DNA from 2 places in the uncultured Roseovarius sp. genome. Region 2 is predicted to be linked to the other one. Evidence: riboswitches for the same ligand, from Rfam matches in the RefSeq annotation. Region 2 holds a riboswitch; the other holds the start of a gene.
The links. Region 2 has a riboswitch for cobalamin ahead of AACZ65_RS11735 (hypothetical protein). Riboswitches for the same ligand answer to the same signal wherever they lie in the genome.
Positions count from the first base shown of each region.

Region 1: linked by a shared signal. The riboswitch ahead of AACZ65_RS03240 (CbtB domain-containing protein) and the one ahead of AACZ65_RS11735 (hypothetical protein) in region 2 are both predicted to bind cobalamin.

Region 1 is NZ_CAXAUM010000002.1:301,019-306,808, forward strand. It holds gene AACZ65_RS03215 (GNAT family N-acetyltransferase) at 1-69, opposite strand, end outside; gene cobW (cobalamin biosynthesis protein CobW) at 66-1,142, opposite strand; gene AACZ65_RS03225 (DUF1636 domain-containing protein) at 1,214-1,543, shown strand; gene AACZ65_RS03230 (hypothetical protein) at 1,548-2,036, opposite strand; gene AACZ65_RS03235 (CbtA family protein) at 2,092-2,772, opposite strand; gene AACZ65_RS03240 (CbtB domain-containing protein) at 2,776-2,940, opposite strand; cobalamin riboswitch at 2,973-3,198, opposite strand; partial or broken gene AACZ65_RS03245 (IS6 family transposase) at 3,317-4,066, opposite strand; gene AACZ65_RS03250 (DUF1963 domain-containing protein) at 4,201-5,181, opposite strand; gene AACZ65_RS03255 (hypothetical protein) at 5,181-5,309, opposite strand; gene AACZ65_RS03260 (YwqG family protein) at 5,491-5,790, shown strand, end outside.
Region 2 is NZ_CAXAUM010000011.1:1,230-7,019, reverse strand. It holds gene AACZ65_RS11755 (phosphatidate cytidylyltransferase) at 1-231, shown strand, start outside; gene dxr (1-deoxy-D-xylulose-5-phosphate reductoisomerase) at 228-1,406, shown strand; gene rseP (RIP metalloprotease RseP) at 1,410-2,759, shown strand; gene AACZ65_RS11740 (OsmC family protein) at 2,840-3,310, shown strand; cobalamin riboswitch at 3,361-3,562, shown strand; gene AACZ65_RS11735 (hypothetical protein) at 3,672-3,941, shown strand; gene AACZ65_RS11730 (DUF1127 domain-containing protein) at 4,226-4,450, opposite strand; gene AACZ65_RS11725 (Mrp/NBP35 family ATP-binding protein) at 4,701-5,756, shown strand.

The DNA.
Region 1 (5,790 bases), on a different contig from region 2:
CGCATGGCTCGCCCGCAAGAGCGCGCTGGCCTCTGGATGCCTTGGGTCTGCCGCCTCGACGATGATCATGCCGAGAGTGCGGTGGTGATTGCAGCCCGATCCAGACCCGCCTGACCGATCACCACCAGCCGCGTCTGGCGCGGACCGGCTCCGTAGGGTTGGTCGAAATAGCTGTCCACGCGCGGCCCTACGGCCTGAATGGTCAGGCGCATCGGTTTGCCTGTCACTGCGGCAAAGCCCTTGAGCCGCAGGATGTCATGGGCGCGAATTACCTCTGTGACCTGACGGGCAAAGCTGGCCGGATCGCTGATCTCGGGCCGCGTCACTACAAAGCTCTCAAAGGCGTCGTGGTCATGATCATCGTGGTGATCATGGTCCTCGTCGTCGTGATGATCGTCGTCGTCATGGTCGCGGTGATGATGGTGCACCTCGTGCCGCGCTTCCATATCCGCCTCGGCCCCGATACCTTGCCCCAACAGCACCTCGATGGGCAGTGCCCCCATGGTCGCGGTCACAACCTGAACGCCATTGCGCGAGTCTGCGCGCAGCCGCGCGGTCAGCGCCGCACGCTCGTCTTCGGTCAGCAGGTCGGATTTGTTGATCACGATCATATCGGCGCAGGCCATCTGATCCTCGAAGAGCTCCGACAGAGGCGTTTCGTGGTCAAGGTTCTCATCCAGCTTGCGCTGAGCGTCCACCGCCGCCACGTCATGCGCAAAGCGGCCTTCGGTCACGGCCTTGCCATCGACCACCGTCACCACACCATCGACCGTCACCCGCGTCGAAATCTCGGGCCAGTTGAAGGCCCGCACCAGCGGTTGCGGCAGCGCCAGACCCGAGGTCTCGATCACGATGTGATCGGGCGCACGCTCGCGGTCCAGGAGCTTTTGCAGGGTAGGGATGAAATCTTCGGCCACGGTGCAGCAGATGCAGCCGTTGGACAATTCCATCACATCCTCTTCCGAACAGGCCTCGATCCCACAGCCCTTGAGGATATCGCCATCCACGCCCAGATCGCCGAATTCGTTGATGATCAGCGCAATGCGCTTGCCGCCCGCATTTTCCAGCATGTGCCGGATCAGCGTGGTCTTGCCGGCCCCGAGAAATCCGGTAACGACGGTGGCGGGGATCTTGGCTTGCATGTCTTGGCTCCTTCAGGGGCTTGCATCGGGCGGGGCGGCTGGCCTAAGCCCGGTATAAAAGGGGATCGGCGATGACGCACCGGGTTGTGGTCTGTTCTACGTGCGAGGGCACGGATGGCAAGGGCTTTGCTGCCCGTTTGCGCGCGGCTTTCAGCGAACGGGGCATGGAGTTCACGGTGCAGGACCATGACTGCATGTCCAATTGCGGCCGTCCGCTCAGTGTGGCGTTTTCCGCAGTGGGCAAGGCCACGTATCTCTTTGGCGACATCGACCCGACGATCGATCTAGAGGATACGCTGGCCTTTGCCGCGCTATATGCTGCCTGCGCCGATGGCTGGATCGAGGATGCGCGCCCTGCCGGACGGCTCCGGCATTGCCTGATCGGGCGCGTGCCGGGCTGAGGGATCATTCGATCACCACCGCAATCGTGGCCTCTATTGGCACGCCGTCCGTTGCAAGCTGTGTATGGTCATTGGCATTCAGCGTTACGCGCAGCTCATGCGTGCCAACCGGCAGCGCATCCAACTGCATCCAAGGCCCATAGGCGCGCGCAATCTTGACCCCGTTGAGGTAGAGATGCGCATGCCCGCGCCCCGGCACGACCGGCCCATTCACCCCCTCGGGATCAAAGGTGAAATTCTCCACCCCGATATGCAAATTGCGGCTCTGCGCCCCGTCGGGGTGCAGGGTAAGGCGCAGCACCGGAGCGGGCGTGCCCGCCTCGGTCAGGGCCGCATGTGCGCCGCCATGATCATGTGCTGCGTGGTCATGCATCGCCGCGCCATGGTCGTGGTCATGCCCCTCAAGCTGCGCGCCGGATGTGGCGGCGACCAGAAAGCCTAGCCCCGTGCCGAAAAAAAGGCCGATGCCGAGAAAGGCAATTGGTTTGGCCATCGTTCCTGTCTCCTGTCGAATGACCCCGGCACCGTGATGCCGGGGTTTTGAGATGTCAGGCGGCTGCGTTCTCGCGTTGCCAGAAATATCCGGCCAAGGCACCCAGACAGACCCAAGCCGCGAGACCCACGCCAAGCGCACGCGCGGCAAAGAGCGCGGCCAGTTCCGGCGGCACCGGGCCGGTAAAGGTCTCCGGTTCGGGCGCGCCGATCAGATGCGGTGCAGCCAACAGCGCCACCGCAACGACCAGCATCACGGGCCCTTTGCCAAAAGCAATCAGGCCCAGCCCGACCGCTGTGGCAATCACCGTGCCCCACCACCAGATTTGACGTGCGGTGATGTCTGTATAGGCCACGCCCGGAACTTCTGGCGGCAAGGATGCTGCGGGGGCGAAATGCAGCGCGACAAAGCCCGCCACGCCCCAGACGATGCCGCTGCGCGTGTCGATGCGCACGCCGTACTCCGCTGCCAAGCCCATGCAGGCCACCAGAACCAGCCCGTAACCGACATAGATCAGTGCCGAAAAGAGGATGCTCAGCCCGTCGCGCATCACGTCAAAGCCCGGCAATTCGGGCGTGGCGCTGACCGCCTCCGCCCCGAAATGCACAAGACTGCCCCCTTCATACAGCTCTGCGTGCAACAGCACCGGCTGAATGAAAACGATCTGCAACAGGGCGGCTATCAGCCCTGCACAGAAACCAGCGAACAACGCGCTGGTCGCGATTTTTGAAAACATGCGTTAGTGGCAGGGGAAGCCGGTCGCGTGGCGCACATCATGCGCGGCGTCATGCAGTGCCGAGGCCTGCACATGGCCGGCAACGGTCACGATGCCGAGGCCCAGAAACAGGGCTGCGACGAAGGGCAGGACGGTAGATTTTGCAGCGGTTTGAACCAATGCGGTCATGGCGGTATCTCCTTTGCGCCTCTCACCCGAGGCGGGATTGACGAACGCAGGGCTGGTCTCCTGGCTCGCGGGTCGTCGCCTGTCTGCCGCCTTCCCAAGGATTTTACACCTCAGTGGCATTTGGCAGGGGCTCGCCGCTTACAGTCGCGGGGGCGGCTGACGCATGGGCGCCCTGATTGGGTCCACCGGCACGTCATTCCCATTTCATCCCCGAGGCGCTTTGCACCCAAACGAGGAACCTTGCCCTTCTGGTATGCAGGCTGTGCGCCACCCCGTCAAGGAGGATTACGACCGCTCAGGAGCAATCTGCGGCATTCTTTTTGGCTCTGTTGCAATCCTTTCCGGAGAGCGAGAAGAACCAGTTTCGCCATTGGTCTTATGATGCGAGACGGAGTTCGAGCATAGACATTGCCTCCGCGAGACCGCAGGGGCCCAAGCCAAAAGAGCGTTTGATCATACGCACCTCGCCGTTGATGTCGCCGATCAAATTGAAGCTGCGTGATTGCCCTTTGCGCAGGGCCCGCATCACCTCGAAATCCTTGCTCGTGGCATAGGCGGTTTTCATCGTCTTGAACCCACGCACCGGTTTGATCAGCTGCTTGAGCCTGCCGTGATCAGCCTCAACGACTTTGGTCATATACTTGGCCTGACGGTGCCGAACGTCGCTTGCGCATTTACCCTCTTGCATGAGTTCAGCCCGCGCAGCGCCATAAGTCGGCGCCTTGTCGGAGTTGCTAACGCGCGGGTGCTCCAAGCCTTTCAGCACCTTGGCCAGAAGGCGCTTCGCAGCTTTCGTATTACGCGTCGGGGAAAGATAGAAGTCGATCAAGTCCCCGAATTCGTCGACGACCCGCTAGAGATAAGCCCATTTCCCACGGACTTTGATATAGGTCTCATCTACCCGCCAGCTATCCGATCGAGGGTGCCGCCATTGCCGACGCATGCGCTTCTCGATCTCGGGGGCATAGTGTTGAACCCAGCGGTAGATCGTAGAGCGGTCAACCCGATGACCCCGTTCGGCCATCATCTCTTCGAGGGCACAATAGCTAACCCCGTAGCGGCAGCACCAACGCACAGCCCAAAGCACGATTTCACCTCGGGAATGACGGCCTTTGATGTCGCTCATGCTACACCCCTTGTCTCAGCAGTGCCGCACAAAATGCTTGCCGCTGAAAAACTTTACAACAGAACCTTCCTATGCCCCTCGTGCCCAGACTGCTCGCCCCAACTCCGCGACTGCATTGGTCGGCTCCATCCCTTTCACTCTCTCAACAACGCAGTCACGACGTCAAAATCGTGCGCCGACAGCGCCCTTTCTTGAATGGCAAAGGTCAAGGGCCATCCGTGCAGGATGTGGTCTGGCAAGTTTAGATCATCACGGTCTTCGGTATCGAGAGTCAAAAGCGGCACTCGGTCGGTGTCATCAAAATCCCGCCATCTCCCAAAATCCGGCCCGAGAAATAGGGTGTGGAGGTATTGGCGAATATCGACCTTTTTCCTCCCAAGAACACGAGACACGAGGCCCCCGCTGTGTTCGTAAACGACCTCGTCCCGAGTTTCTCGAAATCGCGCAGAGATTGGGGCCGTCAGGCCCATCGCAGCCCTTTCGAAATCCTGATTCCGAAACAGGCCGCTGTTGTATCCGACCATGGGCTCGAACCGGATCGAGACGGCTTCGGACCTGGGCGGTACCGCATCGTTAAATCGTATCGGACATGTTTCCGGAACCGAAGCGATATGGACAACCCGCGCCGCACGATAGATGTCGTCCAGCGGCGATGTAAGGTCGACAAAGAAGAACAGCAAACCCTCGGCGGGGAGTTTGCCACTGGAGGGCACATGGCCGAGGTCCAGCTGCGCCACGAAATCGAGCGTGACCGTCGCGCCGCCCGGCAAGGTCGCAGACGGCCAATCAATTTCCAGTGGCAGCGTCGGCGCGCCCATAAGCCAAGACCGCCCCGCGCGAAACCGATCCGTCGTCTTGCGCAGCAACACCCCTTCGCAGCGCGCCTCCTCCAGCATTCGGCCCAGTTCAACCTGATCAACCGGCATAACTGTCGCCTCTGCCCAAGCGCTCTTGAGAACACCCCGAGTGGTCGGGTCCAATTGGCCCATTTTGCCAGCAAGGATTCCAACCTCGGCCGGTTCGACCGGACGCGCGAAGTGCTCCGAAAGGACGGCTTGCATATGTGCCGTTCCTGCCACGGAGAAGCGGATTTTTCTCTGTGACGCGTCAGCCATCATGATTGTCCTCCCAGCAAGAATACATCGTCGAAATGCCCAAGCGACAGGTCGTCGCGTGAAATCCAGAACTTGGCCTTGTCTCCGTAGTCAAGCCCCAATAGCGCATCGGGATCGTAGTCGATCAAACCCTGAACGAACCGATGGCGGTACGCATCCGCCTTGAAGCCTCATTTGTTTCGAAAAATCAACACAATCCCAAGCCAACGATCCTGTGCAAGTCAGGTATTAGTTCGTTCTTGGAGAGTTCATTTGATCCACCCTGCTGTCGCTTTGGTTCCGACTTCATCGGAGAACCCCTCCCATCACATGTCTCGCTTTGGCGGCCATCCTAATCTTCCGACTGATATGCCCTGGCCAATGGATGCCGCCGGGCGTCCGATGCATCACGTGCTCCAGATCGATTGTGCCGAGGTCCCTCGCGTCGACCCTGATTTTCCGGCGGAGGGGATGCTATGGCTGTTTATCACTGGGAACTATGACCAACGCGGCGCGCCTTCACTGGGCGAAGACGACGGCGCGTCCAAGATCATTTACGCACCAAAGCCTGGGCGGGTGCCGGTCGAGCATCCGGCAGAGACGCCGCCCTTGGGTGAATATTCCCATGCC
Region 2 (5,790 bases):
GGGCCGACCGGGGCAGGTCTTGCGCTGGTGCCTTTGTCGGTGCTGGTAGGCTTTGCCGGGCAGATGGGGGATATCGCCGAGAGCGCGGTCAAGCGGCTGCGTGGGATCAAGGACAGTTCCAACCTCATCCCGGGTCATGGCGGTGTTCTGGACCGGTTCGATGCGATGCTGGGCGCGGCGCTGGTTGTGGTGATCCTTTGGGCGCTGGGTCTCTTGCCGGGGGTGGCATGAAACGTATTTCCATTTTAGGCGCGACCGGTTCTGTCGGGCAGAACACAATTGACCTGATCCGCCGCGCGCCGGGCGCCTATCAGGTGGTGGCGCTGACGGGCGGGCATCATATCGACCAGCTGGCGCGGGATGCGATTGATCTGGGGGCCGAAGTGGCGGTCACGGCGCATGACGATCTGCTGGTGTCCCTGCGCGAGGCGCTGAGGGGCAGCAAGGTCGAGGCGGCGGCGGGCAAGGCCGCGCTGATCGAGGCGGCCAGCCGTCCGGCGCAATGGGTCATGTCGGCTATCGTAGGGGCCGCCGGGCTGGCCCCCGGTCTGGCGGCGCTGGAGCAGGGCGCGACACTGGCCCTGGCCAACAAGGAATCGCTGGTGACGGCGGGGGCGCTGATGATGCGCACCGCGCGCGCCAACCGCGCCAATATCCTGCCGGTGGATAGTGAGCATTCGGCGATTTTTCAGGCGCTGGTCGGCGAGGATGCTGCCGCCGTGAGCCGGGTCATCATCACCGCCTCGGGCGGGGCATTTCGCGATTGGCCGCTGGAGCGGCTGGCCGCCGCCACCGTGGCCGAGGCGTCGAGCCATCCCAATTGGGCCATGGGACAGAGGATCACCATCGATTCCGCCTCGATGTTCAACAAGGCGATGGAGATGATCGAGGCGCGGGAATTCTTTGGCTTTGCCCCCGATCAGATCGAGGTGCTGATCCATCCGCAATCGCTTGTGCATGCGCTGGTGGGGTTCTGCGACGGGGCGCTCATGGCGCATGTAGGGCCGCCCGACATGCGCCATGCCATCGGCTACGCGCTGAACTGGCCGCAGCGTCAGGCGCTGCCGGTGGCTGCACTCGATCTGGCGGCGATTGGCACGCTGGAATTTCGCCCGCCTGACCCCGAGCGTTATCCCGCGCTGCGGCTTGCGCGCGAGGTCATGCAGGCGCGCGGCCTCTCGGGGGCGGTGTTCAACGCCGCCAAGGAGCGGGCGCTGGATCACTTTATCGCAGGAAGGATCGGGTTTACCGACATGAACATCGTGGTTGAGGAGGTTTTGACAGCCTTGCACGATGCGCCCGAGGCGCGGAATTCCGAGATGACCCTTGATGTGGTGGCCCACATGGACCATCTGGCTAGGAAGCAGGCCGATCTGGTCGTGTCTCAGCGAAAAACCCAAGGATAAAGTGTGGAAATTCTGACCTCTCTGCCGCAGTTCGGCAATCTGTTCGTGACCCTTGCAGCCTTTGTCGTGGCCTTGTCGGTGATCGTCGCCGTCCATGAATATGGCCATTACATCGTCGGGCGCTGGTCGGGGATCAAGGCAGAGGTGTTCTCGCTTGGGTTTGGTCCGGTGCTGTTTTCGCGGATGGACCGGCATGGGACACGCTGGCAGATCGCGGCCTTGCCCTTTGGCGGGTTCGTCAAGTTTCTGGGCGATGCCGATGCCGCGAGTGGCAAGGATGGCGCGGCGATGGCGGCGCTGCCGCCTGAACGACTGCGCCAGACCATGCATGGTGCGCCTCTCTGGGCGCGCACGGCGACGGTGGCGGCGGGGCCGATATTCAATTTCATTCTGTCCATCGTGATCTTCAGCGCGGTGATGATGACTGGTGGCAAGACCGCCGATCCGTTGACGGTGGGGGCATTGAAGCCGCTGCCGGTAGCTGGGATCACGCTAGAACCGGGCGACCGGGTGCTGAGCATCGAAGGCCAACCCCTGCCGGATGTGGCGGCGGGCGAGGTCTATGACGACATGATCGACGCGCTGCCGCGTGTGGCGCTGCTCGACTACAGGGTCGAACGTGCAGGGCGCGAGATCGAGGCGACGGGGCCACAGCTCATGCCGCCCTTGATCAGCGGGCTTGCGCCGCAATCGGCGGCATTTGCTGCGGATCTGGAGGCGGGCGATGTCATCACGGCGGTTAACGGCACGCCGATTGTGGCCTTTGAAGAGCTCAAGGTTGTGGTCGAGGGATCGAACGGGGCACCTCTGACGCTGACAGTGTGGCGCGAGGGTCGCGGGACCCACGAGGTCTCGATCACGCCGCGCCGGGTGGACGAGCCGCAGCCTGAGGGCGGGTTTCGCACCGAATGGCGGATCGGGATTGCGGGCGGCATGGCGTTCGAGCCTGCGACAGAGCGGCTGGGGCTGATCGAGGCGGTGGGCGATGCGGTGGCGCAGATCGGCGACATCATCCAAAGCTCGCTCTCGGGTCTCTATCACATGATCACGGGCGCGATCAGCAGTTGCAACATGTCCGGGCCGATCGGTATCGCGCAGGTCTCGGGGGCGATGGCCAGCCAGGGCGCGCAGAGTTTCATCTGGTTCATCGCGGTGCTGTCGACGGCGGTGGGGCTGCTCAATCTCTTTCCGGTGCCGGTTCTGGATGGCGGGCATCTGGTGTTTTATGCCTATGAGGCGGTCGCGGGCCGTCCGCCGAGCGAGCGGGCCTTGCGGGTGCTGATGACCGTTGGTCTCACGCTCATTCTGTCGCTGATGCTGTTTGCCCTCTTCAACGATATTTTCTGCCCCTGAGGGCGGGTGCGGCGATCCTGACTTGTCTGGCGCGACGATTTCGCGCGATGCTGCGCGCGTGCCAAAGGGGAGCGCAGAGCATGTCAGAGCATGACTATACCGCCCGCGTCGTGTGGACCGGAAACCGGGGCGAGGGGACGCGGCATTACAAGGGCTATGACCGCACCTGGAATGTCGAGACGCCGGGCAAGCCGGTGATCCATTGTTCCAACGACCCGCTGCTCGGGGGAAATCCCGGCCTGCACAACCCCGAGGACATGCTGATTGCCGCGCTCAGCGCCTGTCATATGCTGTGGTTTCTGCATCTGGCGAGTGACGCAGGCATTGCCGTGCAATCCTACGAAGACGATCCGCTGGCGGTGGGGGAGACCGACAGCGCCGGGGCGAGCCGGTTTCTGCGTGCCACGCTGCGGCCAAGGATTGCGGTGCCGGCGGGAACCGACCTTGCCCAAGCCGATGCGCTGCATGGGCAGGTCCATGCCTTTTGCTTTATTGCGCGCTCGGTGAATTTTCCGGTGAGCTACGCGGCGCGCTACCGGGTTCTGGCGTGAGCGGTCCGGGCGGCGTCGGTTTCAGGCTTGCGGCTTGGGGGCCCGCGCGGTTAGGCTAAACCTGTCAGGGTGCCGCCCTTTGGGGCGGAGAATTGGGAAGCCGGTGCAAGTCCGGCGCTGCCCCCGCAACGGTAAGGAAGGGCGTTTCGGCAATAGGCCACTGGGCAGGTTTGCCCGGGAAGGTGCCGCAACGCGAGGGCCGCATGGCCTGCCGTCCAAGCCCGGAAACCAGCCTTGGCGTGACGTCGAATCGCGGGGTGCGGTGCGGGCGTGTGCACGCCAGGCCGGATGCTCCGACGTGCCATGACCCTTGCCGCTCTCGCCCCATCCGACCCGGGGTGCGGTCGGGGAGAAAAGCAAGATGAGTTTTCTACGAATCATGGATGGGCTTGAGAGCAGCCCGGCGACCGGGTCACAGGCGATGCAGGCCGCGCGGTTGGGTTTCCTGCAATGGGCCTGCGCGGTCGATGGGCCGGTCACGTCACAGCTTGTCAGGGCCGCGCTGGAAAGTCCGGAGGCCCAGACCGCCGAGAGCGACGCGGCGCGGGCCTTTGTCGGGGTCCTGCAAGAGGCCTGCCGCGCCTTTCAGGTCAAGCCGGTGCGGCGTGGACGGGCGCGGATTCTGCATTGAGGGCAGGGCCGCGTGGCCAATGGCGACCGGAGGCACCAGCCGTTCGGTCATGTCACTGAAAATCTCTGCTTTGCCTGCGCGCAATAAAAAACGGCGGCACCAGGGAGGAGGAGGGGTGCCGCCGTTTCCTATACGTCCGGCCCAGGGAGGAGGAGAGGGCCATCCGCAAAACATAAGGACCTGTTCAGTCCCAATTTGACGGCCCCGAGCATCAGGGAGGAGGAAAGATGCCCGTGACCGTAACAGATACCCCAGGGAGGAGGAGGGGGGTATCTGATCCTTTATTACGACCGGTGGCCGTAAACTGTTTCATGCGCAACGCGGCGAATTTCGCTGCGGTGCAGGCCCAGATCGGCGAGGTCATGCGCGCTGAGCTGCGACAACTCATTGACCGTGCGGCGATAGGTGCGATAATCCACGATACGCTGCATGGCAGCATAAACAGCCGCGCTCAGGTCTTCGCCAAGAACGGCGGCGGCAGAGCGTCTGGTGTAAAACGTCGTCGGCATTTTTTCGGGTCCTTGCGGATTTGATCGTGTTCAAGTTCGGCGAAGTTCGTTTCGCCCTTTGTTGAGACTAAGATACGCCTTTGCTGCGCCTGCACAATACCCCGCATGAGCAATGCTGCTATGCAGCAATTGCATAAGCCGAAAGTGACCTAAGGTTAAGCAAATGCGGCATTTTTTAGGCGTTATGTGAAGATGTGCCGTCCCGGTTGTGGGGCGGGCGAAAGAGCAACCCAAGACCAAAGGACCGAAAATGAGCGATTTTCGCAGCGAACTTGAAGCGCGGTTGCGGCACCTCGAACTGCCCGACGGGGGCGATCTGATGTCACGGGATATGGTGCGCGCGCTCGAGGTCGAGGCGGGCGAGGTGCGCTTTGTCATCGAGGCTCCAAGCCCGGAGATGGCGCGGATGATGGAGCCGTTGCGTGCCGCCGCCGAACGCGCGGCGCTGAGCCTGCCGGGGATCGTCCGGGCTCGGGTGGTGCTTACGGCGCAGGCGGCCCCGCCTGTGTTCAAGCTGGGGCAGCATCCCAAGGGGGGCAATGCCTCGATCAGGCCAGAGGGCATCGGCGCGCTGCTGGCGGTGGCCAGCGGCAAGGGCGGTGTGGGTAAATCCACCGTCGCGGCCAATCTGGCGGTGGCGCTGGCGCGTCAGGGGCGGCGCGTGGGATTGCTCGACGCGGATATCCACGGGCCGAGCCAGCCTCGGATGATGGGGCTGAGCGCGCGCCCGGCAAGCCCGGATGGCACGCGGATCACCCCGCTTGAGGCGCATGGCGTCAAGGTCATGTCGATCGGGCTGATGCTCGATCCGGCCAAGGCGGTGATCTGGCGGGGGCCGATGCTGATGGGGGCGTTGCAGCAGATGCTGGCGCAGGTCGATTGGGGCGATCTTGACGCGCTCATCGTTGACCTGCCGCCGGGCACGGGCGATGTGCAACTGACGCTCAGCCAACGCGCGCGGCCCGATGGGGCGATCATCGTCTCGACGCCGCAGGATGTGGCCCTTCTTGATGCGCGCAAGGCGATGGACATGTTCCGCACGCTGCAGGTGCCGATCCTGGGCATGATCGAGAACATGTCGTTCTTTTCCTGTCCCGCCTGTGGCCATGAGGCGCATGTTTTTGGTCATGGCGGGGTCCGGCACGAGGCCGAGGGCTTGGGTCTGCCGCTCCTGGCGGCCTTGCCGATTGATCTGGAAACCCGGCTGGCGGGGGACGCGGGCCGTCCCGTGGCGGCGGGCGATAGCGCGGCGGCGCGGGCCTATCTGGCGCTGGCACAGCGGCTGGTCGATCAGGGGCAGGGCTGAGGGCTGGGGGCGCTGCCCCCGTCCCGGATTGATC